Regions from separate parts of the Bacillus sp. KH172YL63 genome, predicted to be linked through region 3. Evidence: riboswitches for the same ligand, from Rfam matches in the RefSeq annotation. Region 3 holds a riboswitch; each other region holds the start of a gene.
What was found. Region 3 has a riboswitch for S-adenosylmethionine ahead of KH172YL63_RS09125 (Fur-regulated basic protein FbpA). Riboswitches for the same ligand answer to the same signal wherever they lie in the genome.

Region 1 (7,962 bases), 1.6 Mb from region 3:
CGAGTTCGTTGATCACCTGGATTGGTAATCTATGTTTCGGATCTGCTCCTGCAAACCCTTTGAAAGAGAAGACTTCTTCTTTTTCCTTTAAGTATTCAATGACTTTCGTATATAATTTATCGAAGGATTCCGGGGAGATCGGTTGATTGACTGAACCCCACTCAATCTTATCCTTGGTGGATGGTTCTTCTACAATGAATTTATCCTTAGGAGAGCGTCCTGTGTATTTACCAGTTTCTGCTCTGACTGCCCCTGATGATGTTAAAACGCCTTCATTTCGCTGAAGGACTTTTTCAACTAGTTGAGAAACAGATAATTGTTCCTGAATATTTTGACCGTTAAGTAATTCCATTAATTCATTAGACATGCTCACTGAATTCATTCGAACCCTTCCTTTATATAAATTTAATGATCTCGCTTTCTTCACAAAAATAGTATAACACAATTGGATCATTAGTCTATACTATTTGAGTAATTTTATATGGTGTTTCCAATTTGTCACATTTTTCATACGGGCAAACGGGGTTTCTTCTTATATATATGTAGAGTTCGTCCGAATGTTTAGCCTCAAGGTGGAAATAGGGTGTTTCACTCGTATTTGAAGCGATGCAAAATAGGCTGAAGCTTGGTTAAACCTGTCAGCGGAAAAAAAGTTGACACCCTTTGTCCTAACCGTTATCATTGTTCCTTGAACGGATACTCTTATCCTGAGCTGGTGGAGGGAGCAGACCCTATGAAACCCAGCAACCTGCTAAATAGTAAATGGATCTTTTCTGTTTGAAACAGATCTGATTAAGCGAAGGTGCTAAACTGAGGCAAGGTTAAAGAACCTTGAACGATAAGAGAGAAAAGGCGCGGCTATGATCTGAAACCTTTCCTCTGATGCTGAATGGGGAAGGTTTTTTTCTGTTTATAGTGGACCAAACGCACATAAACCACGATTTTTTTATAAAAAAAACGTGTTTACTTCATACTACTTAGGGAATGAGTACCGTATCTGTTTAATGTTTTGTCGGATGGATATCTGACAACTACGCTTAAGGAGGAACCTTGATGTCAACTAAACGTCGTCTGTTTACATCTGAGTCCGTAACCGAAGGACATCCAGATAAAATTTGTGACCAAATTTCTGATTCAATTCTTGATGCAATTCTTACAAATGATCCGAATGCCCGTGTGGCATGTGAAACATCCGTTACAACGGGTCTTGTGCTTGTTGCTGGTGAAATCACTACTAACACGTATGTCGATATTCCAAAAATCGTTCGTGAAACAATCCGTGAAATCGGCTATACACGTGCGAAATATGGCTTTGATGCTGAAACATGTGCAGTGCTGACATCAATCGATGAGCAATCTGCAGATATCGCTCAAGGTGTTGACCAGGCACTTGAAGCACGTGAAGGTCAAATGTCTGAAGAAGAAATCGATGCAATCGGTGCAGGTGACCAAGGATTGATGTTTGGATTCGCTTGTAACGAAACGAAAGAGCTTATGCCTCTTCCGATTTCCCTTGCACACAAAATTTCCCGTCGTCTGACAGAAGTGCGTAAAGAAGAAATCCTTCCTTACCTTCGTCCAGATGGAAAAACACAAGTAACAGTTGAATATGATGAAAACGATAAACCGGTCCGCATCGACACGATCGTTATCTCTACTCAGCATCACCCGGAAGTGACGCTTGAGCAAATTCAGCGTAACCTGAAAGAATATGTTATCGATCCGGTTGTACCTGGCGAATTGATCGACGAAAATACAAAATACTTCATCAACCCGACTGGCCGCTTCGTTATCGGTGGACCACAAGGTGATGCAGGATTGACTGGCCGTAAGATCATCGTTGACACTTACGGCGGATATGCCCGTCACGGTGGCGGTGCATTCTCCGGTAAGGATGCTACGAAAGTTGACCGTTCAGCAGCGTATGCAGCACGTTATGTTGCAAAGAACATCGTAGCAGCGGGACTTGCCGACAAATGTGAAGTTCAACTTGCGTATGCAATCGGTGTTGCTAAACCAGTATCGATTTCAGTTGATACGTTTGGAACAGGAAAAGTATCTGAAGACGTCCTGATCGACGTTGTCAGCAACAACTTTGACCTTCGTCCTGCAGGAATCATCAGAATGTTAGACCTTCGTCGTCCGATCTACAAGCAGACAGCTGCTTACGGACACTTTGGCCGTAACGACATCGATCTTCCTTGGGAGCGTACAAACAAAGCTGAAGCGTTAAAAGCAGCAGCGTTAGGCGAATAGAGAAGACAAAAAAGACCAACACTTTTCTGGTGTTGGTCTTTTTGATGTTGGGATGAAAAAAGGAACCTTCTTCTTTGTAAATATTCCATGAGTAATTCCATGAAGGAAAGGGTATCCCAAGTATAGGAAGTTAAATCGGTTCGATGTTCTTATAATATTGCCCTTTTTCCGCATACTCCCGTGAAATGCGCGTCATTTCACTTATATCATGCTCATTCAGCTCCCTTACGACTTTGGCCGGGCGACCGAAGGCGAGCGTGTTGGGCGGGATGACTTTCCCTTGAGGGACAAGGCTTCCGGCCCCGATGAAAGCTCCTTCACCGATTTCGGCGTTATCGAGAATGATCGATCCCATACCGATCAAAGCCTTTTTCCGGATCTTGCAGCTATGTAGGATCACGCCATGGCCAACCGTCACTTGATCTTCAAGGATGAGAGGGTTGTTTGGGCTCTGATGAAGGACCGAGTTATCCTGGATATTCACCTTATTGCCGATTTTAGTCGGAGCGACATCCCCCCTGATCACAGTGTTGAACCAAATACTGGACTCTTCACCGATTTCCACATCACCGGTAATGGTCACGTGATCGGCGATATAGGCAGACTCAGCGATGACCGGTTTTTTATCATAGTATGGATAAAGCATTTTTCACTACCCCTTTCAATATTATTTATTATAATAATGGTAGCAGAATTCAATCATATAGAGAACTACAAAGGAGGATTTGCCATGTGGAAATGGGAATCAGATCAAGAGGCAAAGGCAGTCATCGTCATCATTCATGGAGCAATGGAACATCATGGCCGGTACGGCTGGCTCATTGAAATGTGGCGTTCAGCAGGATTTCACGTCATCATGGGGGATCTTCCCGGTCAGGGGATGACATCCCGCAGTCAGAGGGGACATATCGATGCCTTTGATGACTATATTATAGAAGTGAAGGACTGGGTGCAGGCAGCCTATCAATTCGATCTGCCAGTGTTTATGATCGGTCACAGCATGGGGGGGCTCATCGCCGTCAGGATGCTGCAGGAATCCCATGTGAACCTGGCAGGTGTTGTCCTGTCTTCCCCGTGTCTCGGACTTGTCACGAAACCGAGCAAACCAATTGAGCTTTTGTCCCACGGACTTAATAAAATCGCACCCATGGTGAAATTTCCATCGGGACTTACGATTGATATGGCGACAAGAAACGCTGACGTACGTGAAATCGACAGCAATGATTCGCTCTACATCACCAAGGTGTCAGTCCGCTGGTACAGGGAACTCTCCCAAGCGATAAAACTGGCGTTTATGAACCTTGAAAAAATGCCCGACGTACCCCTTCTTGTCCTACAGGCCGGGGATGATAAGATCGTTGATAAAAAAGCGGTGAAGAAATGGTTCAATGAACTTTCTTTATCCGAAATGCATTACAAAGAATGGCCAAAATGCTATCATGAAATTTATAATGAACCGGAAAGAGAAGAAATCTTTGAGTACTCTAAAACATTCATAGAAAGCCGGCTGAAGGCGCTGGGTTATATTTTGTAAAAGAGGTGGACGTATTGGCGATTCCGAATGATCCCTTTTCCTTGATGACAAAGATATACCGTACGGTTTTTCCGATTGTGCACAGGGAGCTAGATGCCTGGAAGCAAAAAGCGGAAGCCATTCCGAATGAAGAGCTGAGACATCAGGCACTTGCGAGTATCGAGCATAAGACGTTCCATTGTGAAGGAGGGTCGATCCTTTCTCTGCTTTCACTCGGTAAAAAAGCAGACACGATCCGTTTCATCGTCGCTTATCAGACAATCAGTGATTATCTTGATAATTTATGCGATCGCAGTGTATCACTCGATCCGGATGATTTCGCCCTCCTTCATCAATCGATGAAAGACGCCCTGACAGTAGGCGCTGTGCCGGTCAATTACTATGCATTAAGGACAGACCAGGATGACGGAGGTTACCTGAAAGACCTGGTGCTCACCTGTCAATCCGTCCTGGGATCATTGGAGCACTACGACAGCATACGGCCCGACCTGCTTCAGCTATGCGAATACTACTGCGACTTGCAGATACATAAGCATGTGATCAAAGAAGAAAGGGTGGGAAGGCTGAAAAGCTGGTTTGAAACCCACCGGAAGAACCTTCCCGACATGGACTGGTACGAGTTCTCCGCCTGTTCAGGTTCCACACTCGGCATCTTCTGCTTAGTGTCTTATGCATCAAGGAACGACTTTCAGCCTTCGTATACGGAGAAGATCAAACAGGGCTATTTCCCGTATATTCAAGGACTTCATATCCTGCTTGATTATTTCATCGATCAGGATGAGGATCATGAGGAAGGGGATTTGAACTTCTGCTTTTACTATGAAAATGATGAGCACCTGAAAGAACGGCTCCTTCATTTTCTTCATAAAGCGGACGAGCATACCCATCAGCTTCCCCATGCCCACTTTCACCGCCTCATCAACAAAGGGCTCATAGGCGTCTACCTGTCCGACAATAAAGCCACCACCCAGCCCAAAGTACAATCCTTCTCCAAACAATTCATCGGAGAAGCCGGCTGGATCACCAGATTCTTCTTCCTGAACGGGAAAATATACCGAAAATGGAGAAACCGCAAAAAAACATCCTAAATAAACGTACAAAAGAGGGACGGACCTTCGAAATAATTTTCGAGGTCCGTCCCTCTTTTTGTAGCATTTATAAACAGAGTAAGTACCATTTTTATACATTTTTCAACCACGAAATCAGGAAGTTAGTGATGAAAGACCCAGTCGGAATTCATCGAAAAACCCTCCTAAATATCTAATTTCAGAGAAATTTGTAAGTCTTTATATTCAATTGATATCTGAATATATTTACTTTTCTGAATACCGGAGTATATTGTAACTAATGTTGAAAATTAGTACATATTTAAGGGGGAATAGGTTTGAAATCTCGCAAAGTGTTATCGATGGCGATGGCAGCCGCTTTGAGCGTGGGAGCGTTCACCGTACCTGCAGCGGCTTCGACCACAGTACCGGAAAATGTGTTAGCGAAGCCGACGGTGAAAAATACTCATTCACATGGAGAGGGTCCTTTCGACTTAGCGATCGCGAATGAAGAAAAGCTGATCGAAATGTTACAGAAGAGTGGTAAGTTATCCAAAAATGCTTCCGCAGGACAAGCTGAAAAAGCAGTACAAAAGTTTTTGAAGGAGAAATCAGAAGGCTTGAAAGAGCTGGAAGATGACGGCGAACTAAAGGAAGAAAAAGAGAAAATCAGAAAAGATATCCAAAAACATAAGAGGGGTCATAAGTTCAAAGGAAAGAGAAGGAACCTAGATCCTGTTGAGGAAGAGGAGTACAACGGAGAAGTAAGAACCGATAAAGTCCTCGTATTGCTCATGGAGTTCCCGGATTATCCTCATAATTCCATTACTGAGGAAGAGTCGGATATGTACTACAAGGATTATACGAAAGAGCATTATCAGGACATGGTATTCGGAGAGAACGGATATACCGGTCCAAACGGTGAAAACCTCATTTCGATGAAACAATTTTATGAGCAGCAGACAAACGGTGCATATTCTGTCGAAGGAGAGGTAGCCGGCTGGTATGAGGCTTCCAAACCTGCAGCAGCATACGGAGGAAATGATCCTGCAAGAGGGGACAATGATATGGACGCACGCGGTCTTATTAAAGAAGCCCTTGAGGCAGCGGCAAATGACCCTGATGTAGACTTGTCTGATTATGATCAGGAAGACCGCTATGATCTTGACGGGGACGGAAATACCCGTGAACCGGATGGCCTGGTCGACCACTTAATGGTCGTGCATTCAGCAGTTGGGGAAGAAGCCGGGGGAGGTAATCTCGGTGAAGATGCAATCTGGTCACACCGTTGGAATCTTGGTGGCGTCTTCCCTGTTGAGGGTACAGAAACCGACGTACCGTATTGGGGCGGTCAAATGGCTGCTTACGATTATACAGTCCAGCCTGCTGACGGTGCAGCCGGCGTGTTCTCCCATGAATACGGTCATGATTTAGGGTTGCCTGATGAATATGATACACAGTATACAGGCCAAGGAGAAGCAGTCGCCTATTGGTCGATCATGGCAAGTGGAAGCTGGGCAGGTAAAGTGCCTGGCACGGAGCCGACCGGTTTCAGTGCATGGTCTAAGGAATTCCTGCAGGCTGCGCATGGCGGGAATTGGCTGGATTATGCGGAAGTTAATCTAGAGGATATTAATAGAAGAGGTATTGACGTTTATCTCGATCAAGCAAACACGAAAGGGACAAATGCGGATGCCCTGAAGATCAATCTTCCTGATAAAGAAACGCAGGTGAACACACCGTTTAGCGGCAAATATGAGTACTTCAGTGGAAGCGGAAATGATCTGGACAATTCAGCAGTCATGAACGTAGATTTGACTGCTGTCGATACTGCAGAACTGACATTCAAAGCATGGTACGACATTGAACTGGACTGGGATTATGGTTCTGTTCAAGTGAGCGAAGACGGTGAACATTGGACAAGTATCCAAGGGAACCTGACAACAGATTCCAACCCATACGATCAAAATCCTGGTCACGGAATTACCGGTAAATCGGATGGATGGGTGGATGCGTCGTTTGATTTAAGTGCGTACGCTGGTAATAATGTTCAAGTGAAAATCAATTATTGGACAGACGGGGCTGCTGTTAATCCGGGTCTTTATGTAGACGAGATCACCGTCACGGCAGACGGTGCAGCAGTGTTCACGGATGGTGCAGAAGGTGAACCGAAACTGACGCTCGAAGGCTTCACTAAAAATGATGGAATCAATACTTCCAAGCACTACTACCTGTTGGAATGGAGAAACCATCAGGGAGTGGATGAAGGATTGGCCAACATCCGCCGTGGAGACAGCCTGATGACCTATGATCCGGGTCTGATCATCTGGTATGCAGATGAAAAATACGGGGATAACTGGACGGGAGCCCATCCTGGTGAAGGATTCCTCGGAGTCGTGGATGCCGATCAGCATGAGCTGAAGTGGAGCGACAATACGATGGCTTCAACACGCTATCAAATCCATGATGCAGCATTCAGTCTTGATAACTCTAAGAAAATGTTCCTAGATTACCGCGAGTTATTGGGTCTGACGCTTGTTGACAGGGATACCCGCAGAAACCCTGAATTCTACGATAAGAGAAGCTACCTGAATGAGAAGATGCCAGACGCCGGTCGTAACGTTCCTAAATATGGCCTGAAAATCAAAGTGACAGGTCAAAGTAAAGACCGTTCAGTCGGAAGAATTGAAATCAGCAGAAGGTAATAGTAGAAGATTGAAACCCGAGCCTTCAAACGAATAGGAAAAACCGAACGATCATTCGAAATTCTTTATTGAAAATCGAATGCGTTCGGTTTTTTTGTGTATAGATGAGACGAACATGACAACAGGCAAGATCGAGCATTTGTTTGACGGGCAAAACCACCTGAAAGCGGTGCCTGTCACGAAAAAATCCAGCGGTGGTACAACACGGTCTGGTATAAGTCCCGATCCCTTAAGCACGAAATTGGACATTGTATTCCAGGAAATTGATAATAATAGTCACATCAATCAAAGGAGATGTCCATTTTGACTATCAAGTTAAGTGTATTAGATCAGTCACCGATTTCAGAAGGAATGAGCCCCCAAGAGGCTTTACAACATACAGTTCAATTGGCAAAGCATACAGAGAAATTAGGATTCGAAC
Region 2 (7,962 bases), 1.4 Mb from region 3:
CCGATTGTTGCGATTGTGATATTCAGGACCAGCGTACTCAATGCTTCCGGAATGAGGATCCCGAAGATGATCTGCCACGGCCCGGCCCCCATGGACTCGGCCGCTTCGATGACACCCGGTTCCACTTCAAGGAGCGAACTTTCTACGAGTCTTGCAATATACGGCGCCGCAAACACGACAAGCGGCACTACGGCGGCTGCCGTTCCGATCGATGTGCCGACGACCAACCGGGTAAACGGGATGATCGCGACCATCAGGATGATGAACGGGATTGACCGGAACACGTTGATGATGCTGCTCAATACGGAAAAGACGGCTTTGTTTTCAAGCAAGTGTCCCTTTCTCGTCACCACGACGATGATGCCGAGGGGAAGGCCGATGAGTGTGGCGAACAGAAGGGAAAATGACACCATCGCCACCGTATCCCATGTCGCTTCAATAATCTTTGGCCAAAACAATTCCCAATTAACTTGCACGCTTCTCCACCTCGCTTACGAATAATCTGTTTCTCCAATAATCCAGGATTTCTTCCGTTTCGCTCCTGCTGCCGATGATCTGGACGATGAGATTCCCGAACGGCTGACCCTGGAGTTCTGTGATCTGCCCGAATAATACATTGATGTGGGCGTTGAATGCTTTTGCCGTCTCAGAAAGGATCGGCAGGCCCGTTGAATCTCCTTTGAAAATGAGGCGGCAGATGCGCCCTTCCTTGCTGTCATTCAATTTGTCGAGAACCGATGCCGGCAGCTGATCATTCATGACACTTTTCACAAAGTTTTTCGTCGTCGAGGTCTGCGGGTTGGAAAAGATATCGAACACGCTTCCCTCTTCCACGATTTCTCCATTTTCCATCACCGCGACCTTATCACAGATTTCCCGGATGACCCCCATTTCGTGGGTGATCATCACGATTGTAATCCCATACTCCCCGTTGATTCTTTTTAATAGATTCAAAATTGATTCGGTCGTCTGGGGATCCAGTGCGGATGTGGCTTCATCGCAGAGGAGAATCGATGGCGAGGTCGCGAGGGCCCTTGCAATCCCCACCCTCTGCTTCTGACCGCCTGACAGCTCGTCGGGATAATGCTTCGCTTTATCTTCAAGTCCGACAAACGCGAGCAGCTCCTTGACCCTTTCACTGATTCTTTCTTTCGGCCACTTTGCAAGTTTCAGAGGATAGGCGATATTCCCTGCCACCGTCCGGGACTGAAACAGATTGAAATGCTGAAAAATCATCCCGATCCGGTGCCGCTCCTTCCTCAGATCAATCGCCGACTGATCCTTCAGGCTGCGCCCCTCTATGAAAATATCACCCGATGAAGGTTTCTCTAAAAAATTGAGACAGCGGACAAGCGTGCTCTTACCCGCCCCGCTGAACCCGATCACGCCATAAATCTCTCCCTTTTTCACCTCGAAGGAAACATTCTTCAAAGCATTGAACGGGCCATCCTTCGTCTCGAATACTTTCGTAACATTCTGAACTCTGATCATACAGGACCTTCTCCTTTCGCTATGTATCCCTCTTACTTGTGCTTCCGGCCAAATAAAAAGTGCCCCCCTTCATAAGAAGAGAGGCACAAATATGTAGATGTCCCGCTCTTCTCATCTTTCAAGTCACATGACTTGATGGAATTGGCACGGTATTCATAAGAACCCGTTGCCGAGGTATCACAGGGCCAGTCCCTCCACCTCTCTGGATAAGAAGATATCGCTTTATTTAATTAATGTTATGATGCGTTTAAGCATTAGGGTAATGGTATAGAATTTCCATTGTTTTGTCAACAATGTTTTTTGAATATTTCATAAAAAACTAAAAAAACTGACCTCAGTCCCAGGTCAGTTTTGCCGCAATACAGAGTGGAGAGAACAGGCCTCGAGCCTACTCCTCATCCTTCTCTTCCTCTTTTTTCTTCCCCATCTTCGGCAGCCGCACGGTCGTCATTTCCCGGCCTTCGAAAATGTTCCCGATCCTCGTTGTGATGAACGTGATCAGGGTCGCGAAGATGACGATCCCGTAAAAGCCTGCCCCAATCCCGATGCCGACTCCACCTACGTAGAAAATCATCGCAGCGGAAGTGAGTCCTTTTACCCGCAGGCCGTCTTTCAGGATCACACCTGCACCTAAGAAACCGAGCCCTGAAACAATTTGAGCCGCAAGCCGGAAAGGATCCATCATCTTCCCGCTGTCCGGCTGACTGAGCATTTCCGCCCCTTCAATCGAAACGATCGTGATCAACGTACAGGCCACCGCCACATACGTATACGTCTTTAACCCGGCAGGCTTATTTTTCGACGTCCGGTCCCATCCGATCACGAACCCCAGGACCGCACTCACCACAATCCGGAAATAAATATCATGCTGCCAGAAGAAATCCGCTGCTGCATTGATGATATGTGACATGGTGAAATCCTCCTCCTGTGCAAGATTGCTATTTGTAGAATATTTTTTTATCGTACACTAAATTATTTGGTATAGAAAGGGTATGTCCAATCAAAGTTTCCCTTCTCTCATCCACTTGGCAATCCTTATACTGCCAAATACCGCTACTGCAAATATCAATATAGTAAGAACGACATATATGTTCAATGCGTTGATTTCTTTCAAACCATTATCATTTCCGGTTATAAAAAATAGTAAAAAGATAAAAGCAATGTAAAGCAGCACATTGGGTATAATCCAGGCTATTCTCAATTTATTCATACACAACACCTTTATTATAAGTTATTCCCCATGTATCGGCAGCACCGTCGAATCCTTGATCTCCCGGAGCGCCAGGCTCGTCTGGATCTTCGTGATCCCCATTTCATTCAGCCGCCTGATAAAGAGCTCGAGCCCCTTCCGATCCTTGCAGGCAACCTTCAGGAGATAATCGTATTCGCCGGTCAGACAGTGACATTCCAGCACCTCTTTCATCGCTTCCAATGTCTCCTCCAACGCTTCCAGCTTCTCCGTCCGGTGCTCATTCGTACTCATGAACACAAAGCACAACAAATCAAATCCAAGCTTCTCATGATTCAGTATCGCTACCTGCTTCTTGATATACCCTTCCGTCTCCAGCCGCTTGATCCGAGCATGCACGGCCGGTGCGGACAAATTGACCCGCTTCGATAATTGGAGATTGCTCAAATTCCCGTCCTTTTGCAGCAAATCCAACAGCTGCAGATCCATCTGATCAAGGACCCTGCTTACGATTGATTCCATGGTTGGTGTCTCCTTTGTGAATTGATGGTTAGTGGGGGGATGTGGTGAAGATTTGTAAGCTATTACTCTTAGATACTTTTATTTGTTTTGGTTTTTCTTATTATACTATACAACAAAGAAGCACAAGCACGGGGACGGTTCCCGTGCTTCCATACACTTTGACGTAATGCAGGCGTGCAAAATCATGGTTCATCCATTTTTGCGTGTTTACCTGCTTCATTTTACGAAAGGTTCAACTACTTACCATACAAAAAAGACGCCTGTCCTCATAAGGATCAGGCACACATAAACTATAGAATATAATTGGCTTGAAACATTTGTTTTAATCTTTTTAAATCTTCTTTTACATCTTTGGTTCCTTCAAGATTCATATCTCTTTCAAGGTTAATCGTATGTACAGGGGCATTCTCCAGAATATATTCCAGTAATCTCCAGACTTCTTCATGAACAGGCTCAGCATGTGAATCGATGAGAATACCATCCATTTCTGTGAAACCGGCAATATGCAAGTGGTTAATCTTTTCCTTTGGTAGAGCATCAAAGAATTGATAAGGATCATAATCGTGATTGACTGAATTTACATAGAGATTAGAAACATCCAACAACATACCTATCTCTGTTTCGTTTAATAATCTGACCCAGAACTCACATTCACTATAAACATTATTGGGCCAGTTGAATTGGTATGTGATATTTTCCAGATAAAGTTGCCTGCCAACATGGTGGTGAAAGTGACGCGCTTTGTCTTTAAGTAAATGGATGGATTCGTCTATAAAGAAGGATGGAATAAAGTCAGTCAAAGAATATTCCCCCACACTGCTAACGGCAAGGTGATCCGTAATAAAGGGGGCATTGATCTCGTTACTCAGCTCTATCAGCCTATCCAATTTCCTTTCATTGATATCTTCGAATGTAGCCATAGATAAAGACAAACTATGAGCCACCAGGGTAAAGTCCCTTTTCAGCCTGGAAAGTTCTTCATTCGTACTTGGATGATAAAACAATTCAGGTGATATTTCTAAGAAATCCACCATTTCCTTTAAATCGTCCAGTTGATCTGCAAATTCATTTCGGTAGCTTATTCCTACCCCCCTTAAACTATGCAATGGAGTCACCTTCTTCACGAATCGTTTTCTCATTTGATAAGAGAATTTTAAATGAATAGTTCACCCGGAAAAGGGAGAGTATGGTAAAGATGATCAAGAAAGATACAACTCCGAATTCATCTATGATCAAGTAAGAAATCGGTATAAAGATTAGTTTACTAAGGTCGCTTAGAGCAATGGTAATGGATTTGTATTTGGCTTTCATATGGTTAGGGGCTTTAATGAATATTTCAGCCCGTAACAGATTATTGATGATCGGGGTCCCGAATGTAAATAATGAAAAGCCGATCAAATAAAAGATTGGAACGGGCGATGCAGTCATCATGATTAATCCCCCGACAATGAGGGCGTTTGAAGTGATGAGGAGCTGTAACTTTGACCACTTGTAAACATCCACTTTTGATAAAAGCATGTTGGCAAGGATCGATCCGATGCCTCCAATGATCCAGAACCCTGAGAATACGGCTGTACTTGCATCGTACCTTAAATCTAACACGAATACAGAAACGCTTATAATAATCGGGGTAATCATACCATTGATCGTCTCTAATATACTTAACTCGGATAATGTTTTACTCTTCCAGACACTGATAAAAGATTCCTTCAGATTATGCAATATTTTAGTTGGATTTCTATCGCTCACTGTATCGATCGTTTCATCTTTCACGTAAGATTTCTGAATAAAAAGGACGATTCCCAAACTAATAACATATGTAGCTAAATCGAAAAGCAATGCATTGGCCGCAAAGAGTTTGAAAAATACCGGCCCAAGACCAAACCCAAGTGTTTTTGCAGACAAGAACCAAGAATTTCTGGCACTAATGTGCTTGACTAAGTTATCCCCTTCAATTAACTTATTCATCCAGATGTTCTGTGCTAAAGCATTGGCTGAGCCAAATAACCCATTGAGTACCATAAGGGGAACAAGTAGATAGAACAGTTCTTGCTGAATGGCCAGGAAAAGGAAGGAAAAGGTAAAGATTGATCCAATGATGCACAGGATCATAATCGTGATTTTCTTGTATTTGTCTACGTAATATCCACCAAAGAAGGTTGTGACGATCCTTGCTATGGAGCTGGTGATAAATAAGAAACTGGTAAATAAAGGGGAACCTGTCAGGTAAAAGGCCAGGATCGGAAGGCCGGTCCATGTCAATGCGGATCCAAAGCTATTAATCGTACTTAGCGCAACGAGGAGATTCACAATTTTAGTGTGTTTCATATGATTCTGCCTTTCTAATAAGAAGATTAGGTATGTTCATCTGGATGATAAGTTCAGCGTTCTCTATATATTCAATCTTTCTGGACTCTTCTTTCGGAGAATAAATCAAATAGTCTACGGAAGGGTCATTTGTATCTGCAATCTCTTTTAGCCATTGGTAAATGTCACTTGTGATTTCATATATTTTTGTACTCTCTAAATAATGAGGCTGTACAAATAAAAAGTAAGTAGAATCAAACTCATCCTGAAACATTTCTGCTTCATACGGAAAAGAATAATCCATTTTAAGAACACTGGAAGATTTTGGGGTACTGGCTACTTTGTATTTTTCAATTTCATAATGGGTATATTGAATTAATTTCTCATCTAGTTGAGAAGATGTAAGATATGTATAAAATGCGCTCAGATCAGCTTCTACAGATTGCCCTTTAAATTCGTTTGCTGAAAAATAACCGGTCATGAGTTCTGTGAATCTTGAAGCCCCTAAATATTCTAGCGTTTTAGGCAGTACAGTTACAAATCTTCTTGTCCTGCTGTTTATGGTAAAGGATCTGAACCTATTAAACCCCTCAATATGTAAACCATAGAACAGGGAACGATGATCTGCTTCTCGAACTTCCTTAAAATCTCTTTCATTCACTGTTGCCTTCATAAGCTTTAACTGTGCTTCACGTAAATCCGTTCTATTCATCTTATCCCCCTTAACAAACGAAAGAGGCAGGAATCTGCCTCTTTAGCCTTTTTGCTAGTATGCATGTCATTATTTAATTGGAGCAGCTCCATCGTCCATGCAGATCTCTTGAATCTTTTTCACTTGCTCTTCTTTAACTAATTTCATCATGAATGACCTCCCTTATGTAAAATATTAGACTAATTACCGCGGATAAAAGTCCTATACAATGTAACATTATGTAAATCTATGAACAATTTGGATTTTTATGTATGTACACTTGTCAGGGCGGACTATTAAGCAGGATACTCCAATATATTTGTATATTCGACATTTTTTATAACTCTAGTTATATTTTATAGATGTTACCAGATTTTACAAAGTGGATTAGCCGGAATAATATGTTCAAAAATGTGGCTTAAACTATCATGTAAGATAGTTTGGACAGATTGTAAAAGCATCCTTAACCCTCCTGTACTTTACTTCAAAATCAACCCTCTAATATATATAATAAGCAGTAAACGTTAATCCGTTTTGAACTATGAGAATCAGGATCTGGTCGATTATTTGAAAAAAATCCTCCTGTCTCACGTTAAATATAGCCAACATAAAAATAAAGAGTATGATGATGGAAGAATAATATATTCTTTTATATGTAAAGCCCTTTTTTGAAAAATAGCCAAAAAGGTGAGCACGGGGACGGTTCTTGTGCTTCTTGTCATTCAACAGAATGAACCAATGTGAACAAGGGGGAACACCTTTCATAGAGAAGCAACAGAACCGTCCCCATGCTCTCAAAAACCAAGCCACGGTACCTGTCCCCGTGGCTTCAATAATTCTTCAACACCATATCAATATGCGGAATCCCATCATCCAGATAGGTTTCCGTTACCGCCCTGAATCCAAACGATTCATAGAACGCCCGCAAATATTCCTGCGCCTGGATCTTCACCGTTTGTTCCCCCCACTCATCATGGATGAAAGCCAATCCTCTTGTCATTAACTCGCTTGCGAAACCTTTTCCACGATAGGCTTCCTTCACGAGGACTCTTCCTATGGACGGTTCTGTGTATGAAACGCCTGCAGGTAGAAGCCGGGCATATGCAACCACCTCACCGTTCTCTTCTTTATAAAGGTGATGGGCGTGCAGATCTTTTCCGTCGACTTCAAGGTAGGGACAATTTTGTTCCACTACAAAGACCTGGGTTCTTACTTGTAGCATTTCGTATAGTTCGTAATTTGATAGCTCATTAAAGCTCTTCACCTTCCAGCTCATATATAGAACACCCCTACTATATTATTTTTTGAGTAACAACCGGACACCTTGATCTGTTTACCTCAGCTTCCTGGAACGATGATATTCATCAATGGAGTTATTATAGCAGTTTCTTTAGGACAATGGAGACCGTGTATCCTGGCTACTTTGATTGGAAAGTCGCGCTTCTCCCCCACTAAAAAAAGCCTCACTCCATATAATGAAGTGAAGCTCTGTCTACTCTATCCCTGCAGCAGATCCTTTCGAATCGGGGAAAACATATCCAATATCACACATTCTTCTAGTACTTTCACTCTGTGCTTAATGCTCGATGGGATATATTGCGTATCCCCTTGCTTCAGGACTCTCTTGTTTCCATTCACTTCAAATTCAACCTGTCCTTTTTCTATGAAACTTAATTGTTCTTCCGGATGCTGATCTATCTCACCGACAAATCCCTCTGCCAGTTCAACTTTTACTAGCATCATCGAGCCTTCACTGCTCAAT
Region 3 (7,962 bases):
TAGAGTTGAACCGGATAGCTACACGATATCCCTGGTGGGTGTCGGGTGGCTGTTCGGTTTTTTCGTTTGGGGAGGGGAGAGTTTGTCTGTTGAATAATGGCTGGAATTTATCAGTTGAAAACTATCTGTTTTTTAACTGACAAAATGATTGGTTTATTTGTCTGTCGAAAAAAAGCGTATATTCAACAGACAAATAAACCCCAAAATTCAACTGACAAACCTTCCAACACATTCACCTCCCCACCATTCTCCTTCCATACCGATACACCCCATACAACACCCCGATCCCCACCGTCACGGCTGCTAGAATCATATTTCCCCTCGTCACGTTCAATAATTCTGCAACAATCAGCGCCTCAATCAACAATGAGGGAATCTTTCCGACTGTGCTGATGACTGAAAAAGGGAGAATGGAAATGGAACTGAACGCTGCCGCTACGGTGACGACACTGGATGGAATAAATGGGACGATCCGGAAAAAGAAAAGGAGGAAAATCCATTCCGCTCCAGAAGCCTCTTTCAACCTCTGAAAGTATTTGTTTGTCAGGATTGAATCTATCCCTTTCAATCTCAAACCTTTTCGGAATAAATAAAAGCTGATAATCGCCCCGATGGATTCGCCGGCGATCGACACACCGATTCCAGGTGCAAATCCAAACGCCGAGAGGTTGAATGCAGTCAGGAAGACACTGGGTATGAACCCGAGGATACTGATGATGATATTGATGGTGATGCTGATCAGAATGAGCATTCCGTCATTCAAACCTGTTAAATCATTTAAGAAATGGTGAAGAGAAGCAGACATTGTTAGTCTCCTTTAATCTATTGGTGTATGTTAAAAGATTGATTGTATTGGCTAATCGCTGGGGTTTTGCAACAGTCTTGTTAACTTTACATGAAGGGGAGATGGGGTGCAAATAGGGTTCTCTTAATTGAATGGGTGATATGTCAGGGACAACGCTTTATTGGGGAGGAGTGTATTGAAGATAAAGGAAAATCCGAACGGTGATTCGACAGGCTGTGGAAAAGCGAAATCGAATGGGTTCGGATTTTATTATAAATGATGACTTTAGTGGGCAGCTCCCCTAACTGCTGATTTTCACGCGCTTCCACTGTATGGAACCAGTGTCGTTATGAGGATGGCCCCTGCGGCGTAAGGATCTGTATTCGATTTCTAATTCCTGCAGCGTTAATTCGAATAATTGTTTGTCTTCTTTTTTGAATACATTGTGAATGATCAATTTATTGATTAATTCATTTCTTCTGTTTTGAATCGCTTCTTGTAGGATTTTTCCCATGGTATCACTCCTCTGATTTTTTTCCGGAAGGGGAGTTATTAAAAGCCCTCTTCCTATTGGATAAGAAGAAGGCTTGACGGATCTGGACTTCAACTTATCTTTCAAGCATCATGCTTGTGGAATTAGCACAGTGTCCTAGAACCTGTTGCTGAGGTATCATCGGGCCGTTCCCTCTACCTCTCTGGATAAGTGGTATTTGATTATGTATATTATATAGTCAAGTATTCTTAGTTGTCAACTCGGAATTGGAGAGGGGTTTTTGTGTGAGCAGGCATTTGGCTTGAAAGACAGGTATAATTCCCAATTCAGACACAGTTTTTTTTTTCATTGCGGATTAAACATGATACTCTTGATATGTAAATACATATCCAAAATATTGGAGTGAGTGAAATGAAGACAGTGGTTGTCGTAGGTGGAGGAATAACTGGATTAACAGCACTTTATCATCTCCAGAAGAAGGCAAGTGAAAAAGGGTTGAAGGTAAATGCCGTACTGGTCGAAAAAGACTCGGAGCTTGGCGGTAAAATCCGGACGGTGAAGGAAGACGGGTTTATCATGGAAGCAGGTGCGGATTCGATCGTTGCCCGCAATGAAGGTGTCCTTCCTCTTGTGGAGGAGCTGCAGCTGCAGGACGAGCTTGTCTATAATGAAACAGGCACATCATACATATATACGAACAATCAATTACATAAAATTCCGCTGGATACGATTTTCGGTATCCCGATGAGCACAGATTCCCTTTTTGAGAGCACCCTGGTGTCGGAAGAGGGCAAGCGTCAGGCATTGAAGGACCTGGAAGTGAAAAACACTCACTTCACAAAAGACAGCTCGATCGGTGAATTCCTTGAAGCATTTCTGGGGAAAGAGCTGGTAGAGAATCAAGTGGCTCCGGTATTGTCAGGCGTCTATTCAGGAAATTTGAATGAATTAACGCTGTCGACTACGCTGCCGTACCTGCTTGACTATAAGAATGAATATGGAAGTATCATCAGAGGCTTGTCTGAAAACAAACAGAAATTTCAAGGGGCTTCCAACAAAAAGTTCATTTCATTTAAACATGGACTTTCTGCCATCATAGACAGGTTGGAAGAAGTATGTGCAGACGCGTCGATTCATAAAGGGGTGGCTACGAATAAGCTGCAAAAAGTAGGAGATCGATATGAGCTGATTCTTGATGATCAGCAGTGTATCATTGCAGACTACATCATTTTCGCCACGCCACATGATGTCACCCAGAAGATCGTGGAGCATGAAAAATTAAACGTACCATTCAACAATTTGAAAAATTCATCTTTGATTTCAATTTATCTCGGGTTTGATATTCCTGACGGGACACTCCCGGCAGACGGCACCGGATTCATTGTGGCAGACGGGGACGATGTGAAGTGTGATGCCTGTACGTGGACAAGCAGGAAGTGGAAGCATACTTCACGGGAAGGGAATTTGTTGGTAAGGCTTTTTTATAAAAGTTCGAACGCCAATTATTCACACTTATCCGGCCTGAGTGATAGAGAGCTGAAGGAAGCGGCATTGGAAGACATCAGGAGGAGCATCGGAATCGAAGGGGAGCCTGTTTCTGTTGAGATTACTGACTGGAAGGATTTAATGCCCAATTATCATCTTGAGCATGGTCAGTCGGTAAGCCTCTTGGAAAATATTCTTACTGCTGAATTTCCAGGAGTGAAATTAGCCGGTGCTTCCTATTATGGAGTCGGAATCGGTGCGTGTATGAAAAATGGACAGCAGACCGCAGAAGAAATCATAGTGGACATCGAAAGAAGCCTGATCTCGTAAGATCAGGCTTCTTTTCATACAGCAAACATCTGTATAAAAATGGAATAAGGTGTTAAAATGGTGTCGGAGTGGAGATTTTTTACAGGGAGAGATTGAAGCGGATCTTTTCTCCCAAACGACAAGGGGGGGGGAATGAATATGTCCGGACTACCACCTGTTATTGAGCCGATCATGAATGATTATATCTCGCTCGTTCACAACCAACTGCCCGAAGTGCTGGAAGGAATGTATCTACATGGCAGTATTGCCCTTTCGGCGTACGAACATGGATCAAGTGATATCGACTTTATTGCCGTATTGAATCGTCATCTGACACCCAGTGAATTGGTTACCCTTTCTGACATTCATAAAAATGTGGAAAAGGTTCATGTAAAGCCTGAACTGGACGGGGTCTACATCCTTCCTGAGCATATCGGATTGTGCCAAGGGAAAGGAGAGAACATACAGGCTGTTTTCTTTAACGAAGGTGAACTCACAACTGGAGAGTATTTCAACTTTAACCCGGTCACTTGGTACTTGTTTCAAGAAAAGGGGATCGCTGTTTTGGGAGAAGACATTTCCACCTATTATGTAAACGTGTCTATCAATCAGGTTCTTTCCTATGTTCACGACAATATGAATACATACTGGCTCGGCAGGCTCAAATGGCTGGAAGCTTCGGTGGAGGAGGTCAAATCTTTGCCGGCTGAAGTGATCGAAAGCGAATTGGAATGGTCTGTCCTTGGCCTCCTTCGACAATATTATACGATGGAGGAATCAGATATTATTTCCAAGATGGGTGCAGGAGAATATGGGTTGAACCGACTTTCGACCGAATGGCACAGCATTGTGAAGGAAGCGATGAATATCCGGGCAGGCAGGACAAAAAGACATTTCAATTCAAATGAAGAACGGATTACGTTTATGGTCAGGTTTATGAGGTATTTGATTCATCATTGTAACGAGTACACATATGAAAAGAAGGATGGGAATATTTAGCCGCACTGATTGGTGAATTTGGAGCACTGTAAGAGACTTTTCGCCAGTTTCGCTGAAAATGATTCTCTATTGTAAGAGTAAATGTAATCATATTCACTATCTAACCCATACAATTCATCGTATTCCCCGTGACGATGAGAAAAACGATGGATATCTTCTTTATCTTATTTTCTAAAGCACACCAGCCGTTGCTGAATGGTGTTCAGAGTGGCGAGTGAAGCCAAAAAATAGCCTGATAAATGTGGGAGAGGGGAAATGAAAATGAACGGAATATCACTCCTCGCGATACTATTCGCATCTGGAACAGCCATAGCGGCGACTGTATATTTTGCAAATAAAGCCCTCCAACTTCAATTGCACCACAAAAAAGGACTGGGGCAAAACACTGAAGCTGTTACCTGCCCCCATTGTGGTGCCAGTAATAAAAGACAGATGAATGGACAGCATTGTAGAAAGTGCTACAGGGCATTTTAACCAAGAGTGATGGTAGAATCATAGAAAGGAAGTATCGCAGTGAAGATAATCAGGGGGAGAAGAAGCTTTGACTTAAACAGTTTCATGGAAAAACCGTTATTTGCCCATTTATCGACCCATTCGCCGGAGGGTCCAAGGGAATCTCCTGTCTGGTTCTACTGGGACGGTGGAATCATTTGGGTGATTGGTACCCCTTCATCAGACACATTTCCTGATAGGATAAAAGAGTTTCCTTTATGTTCAATCGGGGTGACAGATCTTGATCATACGACCGGAAAAGTGCTGCATGCAGGCTTTAGAGGCCGTGCAACCATTGAGCCTTTTGATGTAAGAATTGCAAAAATGCTGCTTCAACGGTACCTTGGACCAAATGAAGAGAGGTGGGATCCCCGCTTCAAAGGGTTGGGGAATTCCAATATCCTGGTAAGGTTTGTGCCTGATACTGTTGTTGTGCGGGATCAATCCTTCACCCCCAGTTTTAACGGGCAGGCAGCAAAATAAAAAATCTCCCCACAATCTGTTGTGGGGAGGGGTATGTACGATTAGTTCCCGAACCAGCCTTTGTGAGCCTGAATCAGGTCGTCATGGTCTTGATCCCAATAGTCGATCTGGTAGGAGTAGTCATAGTTCATGATGCATTCAATGCCACTGCCTTGCGGGTCATGTCCTAAACCATAATTATGGGAGAATTCATGCTGAGCTGCATGCCAGGTATTTTCTGCACCCTGGTCCAAATTCACGCTCATGGCACTGCCATTCGGTGAAGAAGGATACACGTATGCGATGCCACCGGAATTAAAGTTTACATCCCGTGTGAAGCCAACGACAAAATCAAATCCTTGCCCGTTCCAATCCTTATCAAGGTCCTGCAGGATTTCTGAAGCATTGTTTCCTTCTGATCCCCATTCACCAAATGCCGAAATCTCAAAGTCTATTCCGTGATCACGTATGAAAGCATCATCTGCTTTTTCAACGATATCTTGAGTCAATGTTTGCCAATCCGGGTGGGCTGAGCGGTATTCTTCATCTGCCGCGATTAAAACCGTGACCGTCCGGGATGCAGAAGCAGATGCATCATCCGTGTTGTCCGTCCCCGATCCGGAGCCCCAATCGAACAATCCGAATAATTCCTCAGAATCTTTCTGCTTATCTTTCTTGTTTTCTTTTGATTTCTCGATTCTTTTTTCATGCTTCTTTTGCCCTTTTTCATTCAGGATGTCAGCTACCGTCTGTTTCTCAACGTGAGATGGGCTTTCAAAATGCTGCTTCCCTGATTTTTCAGCCTTTGGGAGAGCATGTCCCAGTTCCACGGCATTTCCTTGAGAATCAATAGTCGAAGACACCGTTTCAGCATTTGTCCACGATGGCAGAACAGTTAATGAGATAGCAAGAGATAAAGATAGTAGTCCTTTTGTTTTCAATGAATACTCCTCCAAAAAATCGATTACCTGCGCAGGCATCTATAAAACTATCATAGTATAATAATTTCCGCCGGAGGGAAAAAGTCTCATTTTTTACAAAGAACTAGAGAAATAGGCTCATTTTCTGTAAAAGTATTGTTAAGTTAACGTAAAAAACGAAAAATGAAGGGAAAGCGCCCAGGTAATCAGGCTCGTATTTCATGTTCTACAATTATTACATCAAACGATAAGCGGACAAGCATTCCCTATGGTTGAAGACATTTGTATCAGACACCCTCAATGATGTTATTGATCACTCGCTGGGTTATGATGAAAGGAAGTCATGTCAGAATGGAAGGTGGCACTGCTGATGAAAGCTGGATGGGAACGTACAAACAATCAGATCATACCCCCGGTTTCTGCGATTGAGGAAATGCTCTACCCCTTTATAAAGAAAGGTTCAATTACTCATCATGAAGTATTAGCCGGGGGATTGAACAATACCAACATAAAAATCGTCACCGGCAATGGGCAATGTGTTCTTCGGATATTCAGCAATCATATAAAAGGGATAAAGACAGAAAAAGAAGTTTTGAACTTGTTGGCAGGGATGATTCCTGTGCCTGAAGTTCTATTCAGCGATTTTTCGTGTGGGAAATTTCCCTATCCTTTTATATTGCTGAGCTGGAAAAATGGACGTCCATTATCTGAAGTCCTCCAAGGGGGGGATGAAGACCGCCCGGACAAGGCTGCTGCTCTTGTTGGAGGATTGCTCGCAAGCATACATTCTATCACATTCCCCCAATCTGGACTTTTCACTGAGCAATTGGTGATAGGAGAGCAATTCCGTTTGAATCCTGATACTTATATGGATATGATCAGAGGCAGTCTAGTTGAAGGATTCGGGAAGAAACACCTCGGCCCCGCCTTGAGCATGCGAATATGTACGTATGCAGAGGATCACGCCCATTTGATGGTTGATCTCGGTGAACAGAATTCATTGATTCACAGTGACTTCAACCCGCTAAACATTTTAGTGGATGAAGACGGCAGCGATATCTCGATTTCAGCTATTCTGGACTGGGAATACGCATTCAGTGGAACGCCGTTGATCGATATTGGCAATATGCTGAGGTATGAGGGAGTGTCAACAAGCGGATTGGAAGACCCATTCATTGAAAGCTACTTGAATCATGGAGGGAGCTTGCCTGATCAGTGGCTTCTGAAATCGAAATTAGTGGATCTTCTAGCACTTTGCGATTTAGCCAACCGAAAAGAATGCGGAGAGGTCAGGATCAGGGACATCAGGAGGCTGATTTCTCTTACTTTAGAGAAGTGGGGAAATGACTGATTGAACAGAAGCCTGAAGCGAATAAAAAAAGAAAAGGATGATGTTACCTCATGAACACCGATATCGAAGAAGTAACCGACAATTGGTACCAAGTGTATGAGCAATTTGATTGGATGAATCTATTATTCTTCCTGTTTTATGTGTTGCTCATATTCGCTGCCAGGTTATTTATTTTATCTATAACAAAAAGAATGAAAAACAGTGACAATAAGTTTTTATTTCAAATGGATTCGCTCGTACGCTATATCCTGAATTGGGTGACGACATATGGGATTTTACTTTTTATGCTGTTTTACTTTTCAAGTTCCTCGTGGATGTTCCGGGAAATCGTCTCGGTAGGGAATGTGAAAGTGACCTTCTTTTTACTCGTCATCGCCGTCCTGATCATTTCGATTGCCAACCGTTCTTCTAATATCATGACAAAATATTTACTTCCTAACATCTATCAACGCTATAACCTGGACAGGGGGCTGCAATTCACGTTCGATAAGATCTTTCATTATAGTGTGATGGTTCTGGCCATCTTCATCAGTTTGACAACAGTCGGGATCGACCTTAGTGCACTGACAGTCTTCGCAGGAATCATCGGGGTGGGGATTGGATTCGGCTTGCAGAATATTGCATCCAATTTCATCTCGGGGATCATTCTGTTATTCGAACGCCCGAT
Region 4 (7,962 bases), 1.6 Mb from region 3:
TAAAGAAATTTCCAAGCATTCTAACAAACAGAATCAGCTTGTCCAGCAGTTCATGCGGTTGGATGGAGAAAGAGAGATGGCGATCGATGAAGCCGTTCAGCTTTGCAAGGCCGGAAAGCCGTTTACGACCGACCGCATCAACCTGGTGACAAATGAAATCAATGCCCTTGCCCGTCAAGGCGTTGTTCCGCAAAGAAAGCTTGTCACCGATGATATGGTGAAGGAATATGTTAATAAATTAATTTAACACATCAAAAAGGACCCTGAAACGCTTCCCCCAACAAAATGGTGAAGGTGTAACCGGGTCCTTTTTATATAAGAAGAACAATTATGCTTTTAATGCGCTATTCCACCCATCATACACGAATACAGGCTGCGTATCATTGTCAGCCCTTTCAATCACGACGTAGTTTTTGTGGGCCACGACCGTTTGATCATCAGGCAGATCAAGCTTTTTGGCGTATTCGAGATCCATTTTCACAATGACGGTATTTTCCCTGAGGGTCGTGACGACACCATTGATGACGTGCTTTTTCCGTTTGAATTGGACAGTATCCCCGAGATTGGCGTTTTCTTTTGAGTAAACGAACGTATTATCCATTGTAAAATCCCCTTTTTATATCATCTCTTTTTTTCTTTTACAATTGAATGAATTTTCTAATAATATAATTCTAACTTATTTTTACAGAAATTTCAATGAGTTCCTTACTCTTTTTGTACCACCAATTCATACCGGTGAAACCTATCCAACTTCGTTTTTGTCGAAAAATCTTCGGACCTTTAGTCCGTGCTTCGATCGGTTAACATAATTTTGAATACGTACGCTTTGTCTGCCTTCAGGATCCCGCCGTCCGGCTTGCCATTCTCATCAACCGTTACCCCGGACATTTCATCACCATCCGAGCCTGCAATGGCGTAAAGATAGAGGGGTTTATCCTTTTCCAACGCGACTTTCTCGGTCAGGAGACCGCCATAGACCATGCCGTTCATTTCGAAATCTTCATACATGGTAACCGCCCCGCCTTCCATTCCATGGATGAACTTGACTTTCCCATTGTCTGCATCATTTCCGAATGACAGGAGGGCATCATCGTAGTGCTTTCCCCCTTCATCAGATGAAAATGGCTCATCTCTCACCAATTCCCCGTGTTCATACACCTCGATTGTCTTGACAAGGACGGTATCCTTTCCGGTCTCCCCATTTATTTCAAAAAATTGTATATCATGTATCCCTGTAAACCTGATCAGTTCACCTTCATGTTCATCTAGTTTGTATGGTTTCACCGTTACATTCCCCTGTCTGGATGTACATCCAGACGTAATCAGCAAAACCGCTACGATCATCAGCCAAATTTTCCTCATGGGCCACCGCCTTCTATTTATTTCCTTTTATACTATTACACAGGGGTTGAGATAAACCCTTCTTTTTATATTGCCTGCAAAAAAAAATCCGGACGCAGCCGATTTCATTGAAGAAAATCGGAGACATCCGGATTGACGGCTTCACGTCCTTAATACGCGAGTGCATTCTTCTTCTCTTCCTTCATCAGGACGAAGCAGAGAAATACGCCAAGGAGTGACAGGACCGCAAAGAAAAGATAAACGGTATAAATCGAGTAATTTTCATAAATAAAGCCGCCTACAAAGGTGCTGAACCAGTTGCCCAATCCGTTCCCGATGGCAGAGTAAACGGTGACCGCGGTCGCCGTAATATGAGCAGGCGTGATTTCTTTGATGTAACGCAAGCCCGCCGGGATGAATAATCCGATGGCAAGGCCCTGCATCACGGCTGACGAGTAGACGAGCCATAGACTGGGTTCGGTGAAGTAGAAAAGCCAGCGCAGCATCGAAGCAGTACCTGCAAGCGCTGCGACAGTCAATAATCCGAATTTATCGATCCAGCCCCCGGCAATCCTCATGAACGGGACTTCCGACAAGACGGCAATCAAGAAGGCCAGGCCGATCCCGGCATACGTCCCGCCTGAATCTTCAACAAACAAGCCGAAATACACATTGTTTGCTAAATTCGGACCGAACACCAAGAACGTGACGGCCAGGAAGATAAGGAACTTCTTCAACGTGAACAATTCCTTCATCCCTGCTTTTAAATCAAGCTTCGCAGCCGCCCTCTCTTTCGGAAAACGGAAGGACAGGAAGCCGGAGATGACCAGGCAGATGAAGAACGAATAAAAAATGACCGTTGGCCCGATGAATCCTTCAGAAAGCCGGCCCATGATGTAAACGGCAATACCGAATCCGAGCGACCCGAACAGACGGATATTTCCGTAGTTGTACCCGACCTTGCCTGTATACTTCAGGCTGATACTGTCTGAAACAGGAATGATGGCACTCTGGAAGATGGCCACAAGGATGGCCACGATCAGAAGCCCCAGGTACACATCCATGAATAAGTAGCCGAGTGCAAAGATCCCCGCCACGAAAGAGGTCAGTCCGAGGACCACGGTCGGACGGTTCGTCGCATCACTAACCATTCCCCATATCGGCTGGAAGAAGATCATCATGATGGGACCGACAGACATGATCGTCCCAATCTGATAACCGTTCAAACCGACGCTTTCACTTAAATATACGCTGAGTAAAGGAAATAAACTGCCGACTCCGAAGAACGTCAGTAAATAAAAGCCTTGTAATGTCAGTATTTGATTTCGCACATTTCTTTCCATTACGGAATCCCCCAAGATGATTTTTGTCTATCTAATAGTAGACCTAGAAACGGTAATTGTCTACGAGTATTTGCCTGAATATGGATAAAGTCCCATAAATACAGTCCCATGGCCCTCTGAAAAAATTCCCGTTTGACTTTTTCGATTAAACCCTTTAAAGTATGTAAGTATCTTTAAATCAACTAAATACGATATTCTTCTTATCCAGAGAGACGGAGGGACTGGCCCTATGATGTCTCGGCAGCGGACTCGACCAGAGTGCTGTGCCACATCCAGCAAGCATGTATGCTTGAAAGATAAGGGGAGTGTTTCTTTCGATTGAAACCTCTTCTTATCCTGGAAGAGGTTTTTTTAGTTGATTTATTCACATGTTAAATTTACAGATGATCACAAAGGAGTGTTACGTATGAATCAAGAAAAAGGAAACTTATTGGCCTTATTGCCATTAATCATATTTGTTTCCCTGTTCCTCGGGGCAGGCATCATTTCAGGAGACTTTTATGCATTTCCTGTACTCGTATCCATCATCATCGCTGCTGTCGCGGCCCTGTTGATGAACCGCAAGGAGACGCTAACCGCCAAAATCGAGCGGTTCGCCAAAGGGGCCGGTCATCCGGATATTATGATCATGGTTTTCATCTTCCTGCTCGCAGGAGCATTTTCAGGCGTCGCAGAAAAAATGGGCGCGGTGGATGCCACCGTCAACTTTGCCCTCTCGGTGCTGCCGGGTAATCTTGTCATCGTTGGATTATTCATGATTGCTGCATTCATCTCCCTGTCCATGGGAACATCGATGGGAACGATCGCAGCCCTTGCACCAATCGGCGTCGGAATCAGCTCAGGCACCGATATTTCCATGCCCCTTGCAATGGCGACCGTCATCGGGGGAGCGATGTTCGGTGATAACCTGTCGTTTATTTCCGACACAACCATCGCTGCAGTCCGTACGCAAAAAACGGAAATGAAAGACAAATTCAAAGTCAATTTCTTTATCGTCTTACCTGCTGCAATCCTGACGATGGTAATCCTTTTCATCCTTACGATGGGGAATTCATCATCCGTAGGTGCTGAAGGATTCGACTGGATCAAAATCCTTCCTTACCTTGGTGTCATCATAGCCGCACTGGCCGGATTGAACGTATTCGCCGTCCTGTTTGGGGGCATCATCCTTGCAGGTGTCATCGGATTCCTTGATGGAAGCTTCACACCATCCAGCTATTTCGGAAGTGTGGCAGAAGGAATGACAGGCATGGCAGAAATCGTCATCCTTTCAATCCTCATCGGTGGTGTCGTCGAACTGATCCGCCACAACGGAGGCATCCAGGCGATCCTTTACCAAGCCACCCGCAAAATCAAGTCTCCACAGGGAGCACAATTTGCAACGGCAGGCTTGGTCAGCTCGACAAACCTTTGTACAGCCAATAACACGATATCAATCATCATTGCAGGACCGCTTGCCAAAACACTCAGTGATCAGTACGGCGTCGATGCCCGCAAATCTGCGAGCATCCTGGACATATTCTCCTGCGCCGTCCAAGGCTTGATCCCATACGGGGCACAGGCCCTGTTGGTGGCGGAAGTTGCCGGCATCTCACCGGTCAGCATCATCCCATACGCCTTCTATCCGATCCTGATCGCAGTCTGCGGCTTGATCGCCATACAATTCGCCCTGCCGAAATTCACCCGCAAATCTGCCGGTGAAGCGGACGCAGTTTGATGAGATGGGAGACCCTTTTTGGAGGGTCTCTTTTTTTGTATGGGTTGGATGCTGATTGTGGGGGTTATGTTGGGACGGGATGGGGCTGTTTTTCTGGTTCCATTTTATGGTATTTGACGCAATTATGATGGGGATAGACGCAATTCTAGAAATTTTGACGCAATCAGGGGGCAAACCGACGCAATTATTTTAAAAAAGACGCAATTACGGGGGAAAATGACGCAATTGTCTTTGGTCGAGGGTCTGGAGGTGTCATCGGGGTGTTGCTATATCAGGGAATCTGCCAGGCGTCGTGTGGGGGAGAAACGCATATATGCTTGGAAGTGACGCATAAACTTGGATTCTGACGCATAAATCTGAAAAGTGACGCACAAAATCGAATTCCGACGCATAAATCCTGAAAGTGACGCATAACCCCTCTCTTCCCCAAAAATCTTTTGACTCTCTCCTTCTTAATCCCCGGATTCTGCACCCAAATGAGCAATCACCCCTCTCCCTGGGGTCATTTCCCGATTCAATATCCCATAAATATGAGAATCTCCCTCCCAGCAGATCCAACCACCCCAAACAAAAAAAACAGATCCCCCTCAAGGAATCTGCCTCTTCACTACAACAAATCATTCACATGATAAAGCTTTCCGCTCTCGACTTCCTTTTCCGTTACAAGCTTGAGGAGTACTTCCCCGACGGTGTCGGTCGAACGGAGCATCCCTTCTTCTTTGTAGCGTTGGAAAGACTCGACATCGGCGAAGGATTCCTTCGATGATGAACGGATCTCCCCTTGCATGTCGGTATCCATCACGCCTGGACTGAAGGCAATCGCCTTGTGGCGGCTGTGGGTTCTGGCAAATTCCAGGCTCACCGTCTCAGTCAGCATATTCACGCCGGCCTTTGTCGCACAATAAGTGCTCCATCCGTATACAGGTCGGCTCCCTGCACCTGAGCTGATGTTGATTATGATCATAGTGGTTGCCGAACCTTTTGAAGCCCGAATCAATTCATTCGTCGCGATCATCGGCGACAGCAGGTTCACATTCACGCTTCGTTCCAGCGCATCGTTTTCCACCTGACCTGATGGATTGATCGGTGTCACGACACCGGCATTTTGTACGACATAAAGGGTACCCGCCTGTTTGGCAAATGCCTTTTCCCCCGCTTCACGGAACACTTCCCCGGTTTGGGACGACTGAGAAAGATCGCACGGAAAGAACTCATAGGGGACGCCTTTGTCCTCGGCGAGTTTTCGTAATCCTTCGTTTTCAGAACGGGATATGTTCATGACCCCTATGCCCTTTTCTATAAACAGTCTTGCGATCGATTCGCCTAATCCTCTTGTTGCGCCTGTCACGATTGCATGATTCATATCGATTCATCTCCTTCTTACCTACTGATTATAATGGAGAGCGTACCTTTCACAAAAAATTACGCCTGATCTTAACAGAATTTTTACAATCGGACAGTCGTTTACGGCATACTTTCATCGATAAGATGATATTCCGGTATAAGGTCGGACAGGGGCACGATCGTAGCTTTCGTCTCATAAACAGGCAGGAATTCTTTCAGCATGGTTGCGACTTTGATCCCTGTGACCCCGACATGCCCGATGGCGATCGTCGCATCATCATTGTCTAATTCCTTTGATAGAAGTCTTGCCTGCTTCCCGATATGCTGAAGGGTATAGATGTCATCGAAGAACAGTTCGTTCTCCAGATACGGAACGCCTATTTCTTCCGCAAGTTTCGGGATCACGCTTTTTCCGGTTGTTTTACTATCGAGATAAAATAACCCTCTCTCTTTACACGTGTCGAGGACAATCCGCATGACCCGCTCATCGGCGGTGGCCTTCGATCCCATATGATGATTGATCCCGACTGCATGGGGGACCTCATCGATCGCCTGCTCCACCCGCTGTTTGATCTCTTCGTCTGAAAGGGAGGTCGTGATCGCCCCCGGCCCGAGCCAGCTCGCTTTCCCGCTCACAGGTTCCATGGGAAGATGGACGATGACCTCATGACCGTTCCGGTGGGCTTTCTCCGCATCTTCCCTCGTCGTCGGCAGGAAGGGCATGACCGCAATCGTCAACGTGACCGGGAGATTGAGGATTTCCTCGGTCCCTTGCATGTCGTTGCCCAGGTCATCGATCACGATTGCAAGTTCATTGTGATGGGCGGGAAGGGGAAGGATGTTTCTTGCCGAGGCAGACGGCTGTACGGTGCACATCACTACTAAAAAGATAAGCAGGGATTTCATTTCTCATCACTCCTTTTCCTTTAGGATGTCCCGTTTAGGTGCTGCATATCAATAGAGGTCCGTCCCCCATATTTCATCAAGAAAGAAGGCCCGGAAGCGGTGTGGCGCTTCCGGGCCTTTGAATTTGGAGGTCCGTCCCTCATTCCCTACCCTTTAAAAGTATGCTGGTGAATCAATTTCAGGTCGTCCAGCGCCGGCTTATATGTGTTGTTCTTTACCACTGAGTGTTTCTTCTTGATCGGCTTGTTGCTCACGAGGACGCCGACTTTTGTTTGTTGGATTTCCTTGACTCCCTGGACGATCAGCTGCATGGCTATGATGGCGACCATAAAGGCGATCAATGGTGCAATGACGATCCAGTACTTACCGGTCATGAGCGAGTCTTTTGTGGAGCTGATCAGTCCCGACCATTCGAACGTTCCCGATTTCGGCGGGTCGGGCAATAAGCCTCCCTTGATGATTGTACCGCCGAGGAACAGATGGAATAATCCCAGGTGAACGAGGATAAGGAGCGTCTGGATGAACTGCTGTCCCCAGATAATGAACAATCTTGGCGCGAGATGCGGGAACAGGTGGGTCCAGAGCAGATGCTTGTTGTTTCCTCCAAGAAGCTTTGCCGACAGGACGAAATCCTGCCTTCCCAATATTTTCAGTTCGTTTCCGATCAGGACCGTTGTCAGTGGCAGGACAAGGATCGTCAGGACGACAGCTTCATAGACGAGCCTTTCGAACATGGAGTGATCCCAGCCAAGAACCGGGAATCCCCAGAGGACAGGCCTTAACAGAAGGTAGGCAATCAGGCTTAACGGCAGGAAGTGAATCGAGTCCACGATGCGGTCTAACCAGTTCTTCCTCGCCTCTTTCAAGTGGAAATGATACACAATTCCAAGGTAAAATCCGCCGACGACCCTCATGGACGCCACAATCAAAGCGAACAAGAGCGTGTACTTCGCCCCAACAATCAGTTGATCCAAGATGCTGTATCCGAAGAAGTCCGATCCAAGGATCATTTCCCCGAACGGTTTATGGGGCGGGGCACTGATGATCCTTCCTTCATCGTTCTGCATGAAGTTGATGTGTTTTACCGGCTCTTCTTTCAGGATGGAATAAAGGAAGCTCGTCACGATCATGCCGAAGATCACGCTGAAGCCGACGGCAAACTTGCCGTTATGCATATGCTGCCACCAAAGCCTTCTGACGACAGACAGGAAGCCCCAGATTTTCCACTCATTCCATTTCGTTTTATCTCGCTTGTACTTGGAATGGTCCTCGCCGCTTCCGTGATCGATCCATAAGTAAACCCCTTGGTAA

Region 1: linked by a shared signal. The riboswitch ahead of metK (methionine adenosyltransferase) and the one ahead of KH172YL63_RS09125 (Fur-regulated basic protein FbpA) in region 3 are both predicted to bind S-adenosylmethionine.
Region 2: linked by a shared signal. The riboswitch ahead of KH172YL63_RS16655 (methionine ABC transporter ATP-binding protein) and the one ahead of KH172YL63_RS09125 (Fur-regulated basic protein FbpA) in region 3 are both predicted to bind S-adenosylmethionine.
Region 4: linked by a shared signal. The riboswitch ahead of KH172YL63_RS01135 (Na+/H+ antiporter NhaC family protein) and the one ahead of KH172YL63_RS09125 (Fur-regulated basic protein FbpA) in region 3 are both predicted to bind S-adenosylmethionine.

What each region holds. Positions count from the first base shown of each region.
Region 1 covers NZ_AP022842.1:3,420,185-3,428,146, reverse strand. Annotated here, with positions in the region: gene pckA (phosphoenolpyruvate carboxykinase (ATP)) at 1-382, opposite strand, end outside; SAM riboswitch class I at 700-845, shown strand; gene metK (methionine adenosyltransferase) at 1,054-2,256, shown strand; gene KH172YL63_RS17485 (gamma carbonic anhydrase) at 2,387-2,902, opposite strand; gene KH172YL63_RS17480 (alpha/beta fold hydrolase) at 2,987-3,790, shown strand; gene KH172YL63_RS17475 (tetraprenyl-beta-curcumene synthase family protein) at 3,805-4,878, shown strand; gene KH172YL63_RS17470 (immune inhibitor A domain-containing protein) at 5,175-7,541, shown strand; gene KH172YL63_RS17465 (LLM class flavin-dependent oxidoreductase) at 7,845-7,962, shown strand, end outside.
Region 2 covers NZ_AP022842.1:3,255,684-3,263,645, forward strand. Annotated here, with positions in the region: gene KH172YL63_RS16650 (methionine ABC transporter permease) at 1-458, opposite strand, end outside; gene KH172YL63_RS16655 (methionine ABC transporter ATP-binding protein) at 466-1,491, opposite strand; SAM riboswitch class I at 1,600-1,704, opposite strand; gene KH172YL63_RS16660 (MgtC/SapB family protein) at 1,880-2,401, opposite strand; gene KH172YL63_RS16665 (hypothetical protein) at 2,492-2,701, opposite strand; gene KH172YL63_RS16670 (Lrp/AsnC family transcriptional regulator) at 2,723-3,202, opposite strand; gene KH172YL63_RS16675 (multinuclear nonheme iron-dependent oxidase) at 3,493-4,326, opposite strand; gene KH172YL63_RS16680 (MFS transporter) at 4,301-5,530, opposite strand; gene KH172YL63_RS16685 (hypothetical protein) at 5,517-6,221, opposite strand; gene KH172YL63_RS16690 (GNAT family N-acetyltransferase) at 7,030-7,476, opposite strand; gene KH172YL63_RS16695 (cupin domain-containing protein) at 7,698-7,962, opposite strand, start outside.
Region 3 covers NZ_AP022842.1:1,841,023-1,848,984, forward strand. Annotated here, with positions in the region: gene KH172YL63_RS09120 (TVP38/TMEM64 family protein) at 233-805, opposite strand; gene KH172YL63_RS09125 (Fur-regulated basic protein FbpA) at 1,086-1,298, opposite strand; SAM riboswitch class I at 1,390-1,490, opposite strand; gene KH172YL63_RS09130 (protoporphyrinogen oxidase) at 1,689-3,092, shown strand; gene KH172YL63_RS09135 (aminoglycoside adenylyltransferase domain-containing protein) at 3,231-4,070, shown strand; gene KH172YL63_RS09140 (pyridoxamine 5'-phosphate oxidase family protein) at 4,584-5,045, shown strand; gene KH172YL63_RS09145 (zinc-dependent metalloprotease) at 5,087-5,965, opposite strand; gene KH172YL63_RS09150 (phosphotransferase family protein) at 6,315-7,295, shown strand; gene KH172YL63_RS09155 (mechanosensitive ion channel family protein) at 7,346-7,962, shown strand, end outside.
Region 4 covers NZ_AP022842.1:203,068-211,029, reverse strand. Annotated here, with positions in the region: gene KH172YL63_RS01155 (YpbS family protein) at 1-247, shown strand, start outside; gene KH172YL63_RS01150 (DUF2187 family protein) at 329-601, opposite strand; gene KH172YL63_RS01145 (hypothetical protein) at 781-1,362, opposite strand; gene KH172YL63_RS01140 (MFS transporter) at 1,512-2,684, opposite strand; SAM riboswitch class I at 2,882-2,987, shown strand; gene KH172YL63_RS01135 (Na+/H+ antiporter NhaC family protein) at 3,091-4,401, shown strand; gene KH172YL63_RS01130 ((S)-benzoin forming benzil reductase) at 5,009-5,764, opposite strand; gene KH172YL63_RS01125 (divergent polysaccharide deacetylase family protein) at 5,866-6,651, opposite strand; gene KH172YL63_RS01120 (ABC transporter permease subunit) at 6,798-7,962, opposite strand, start outside.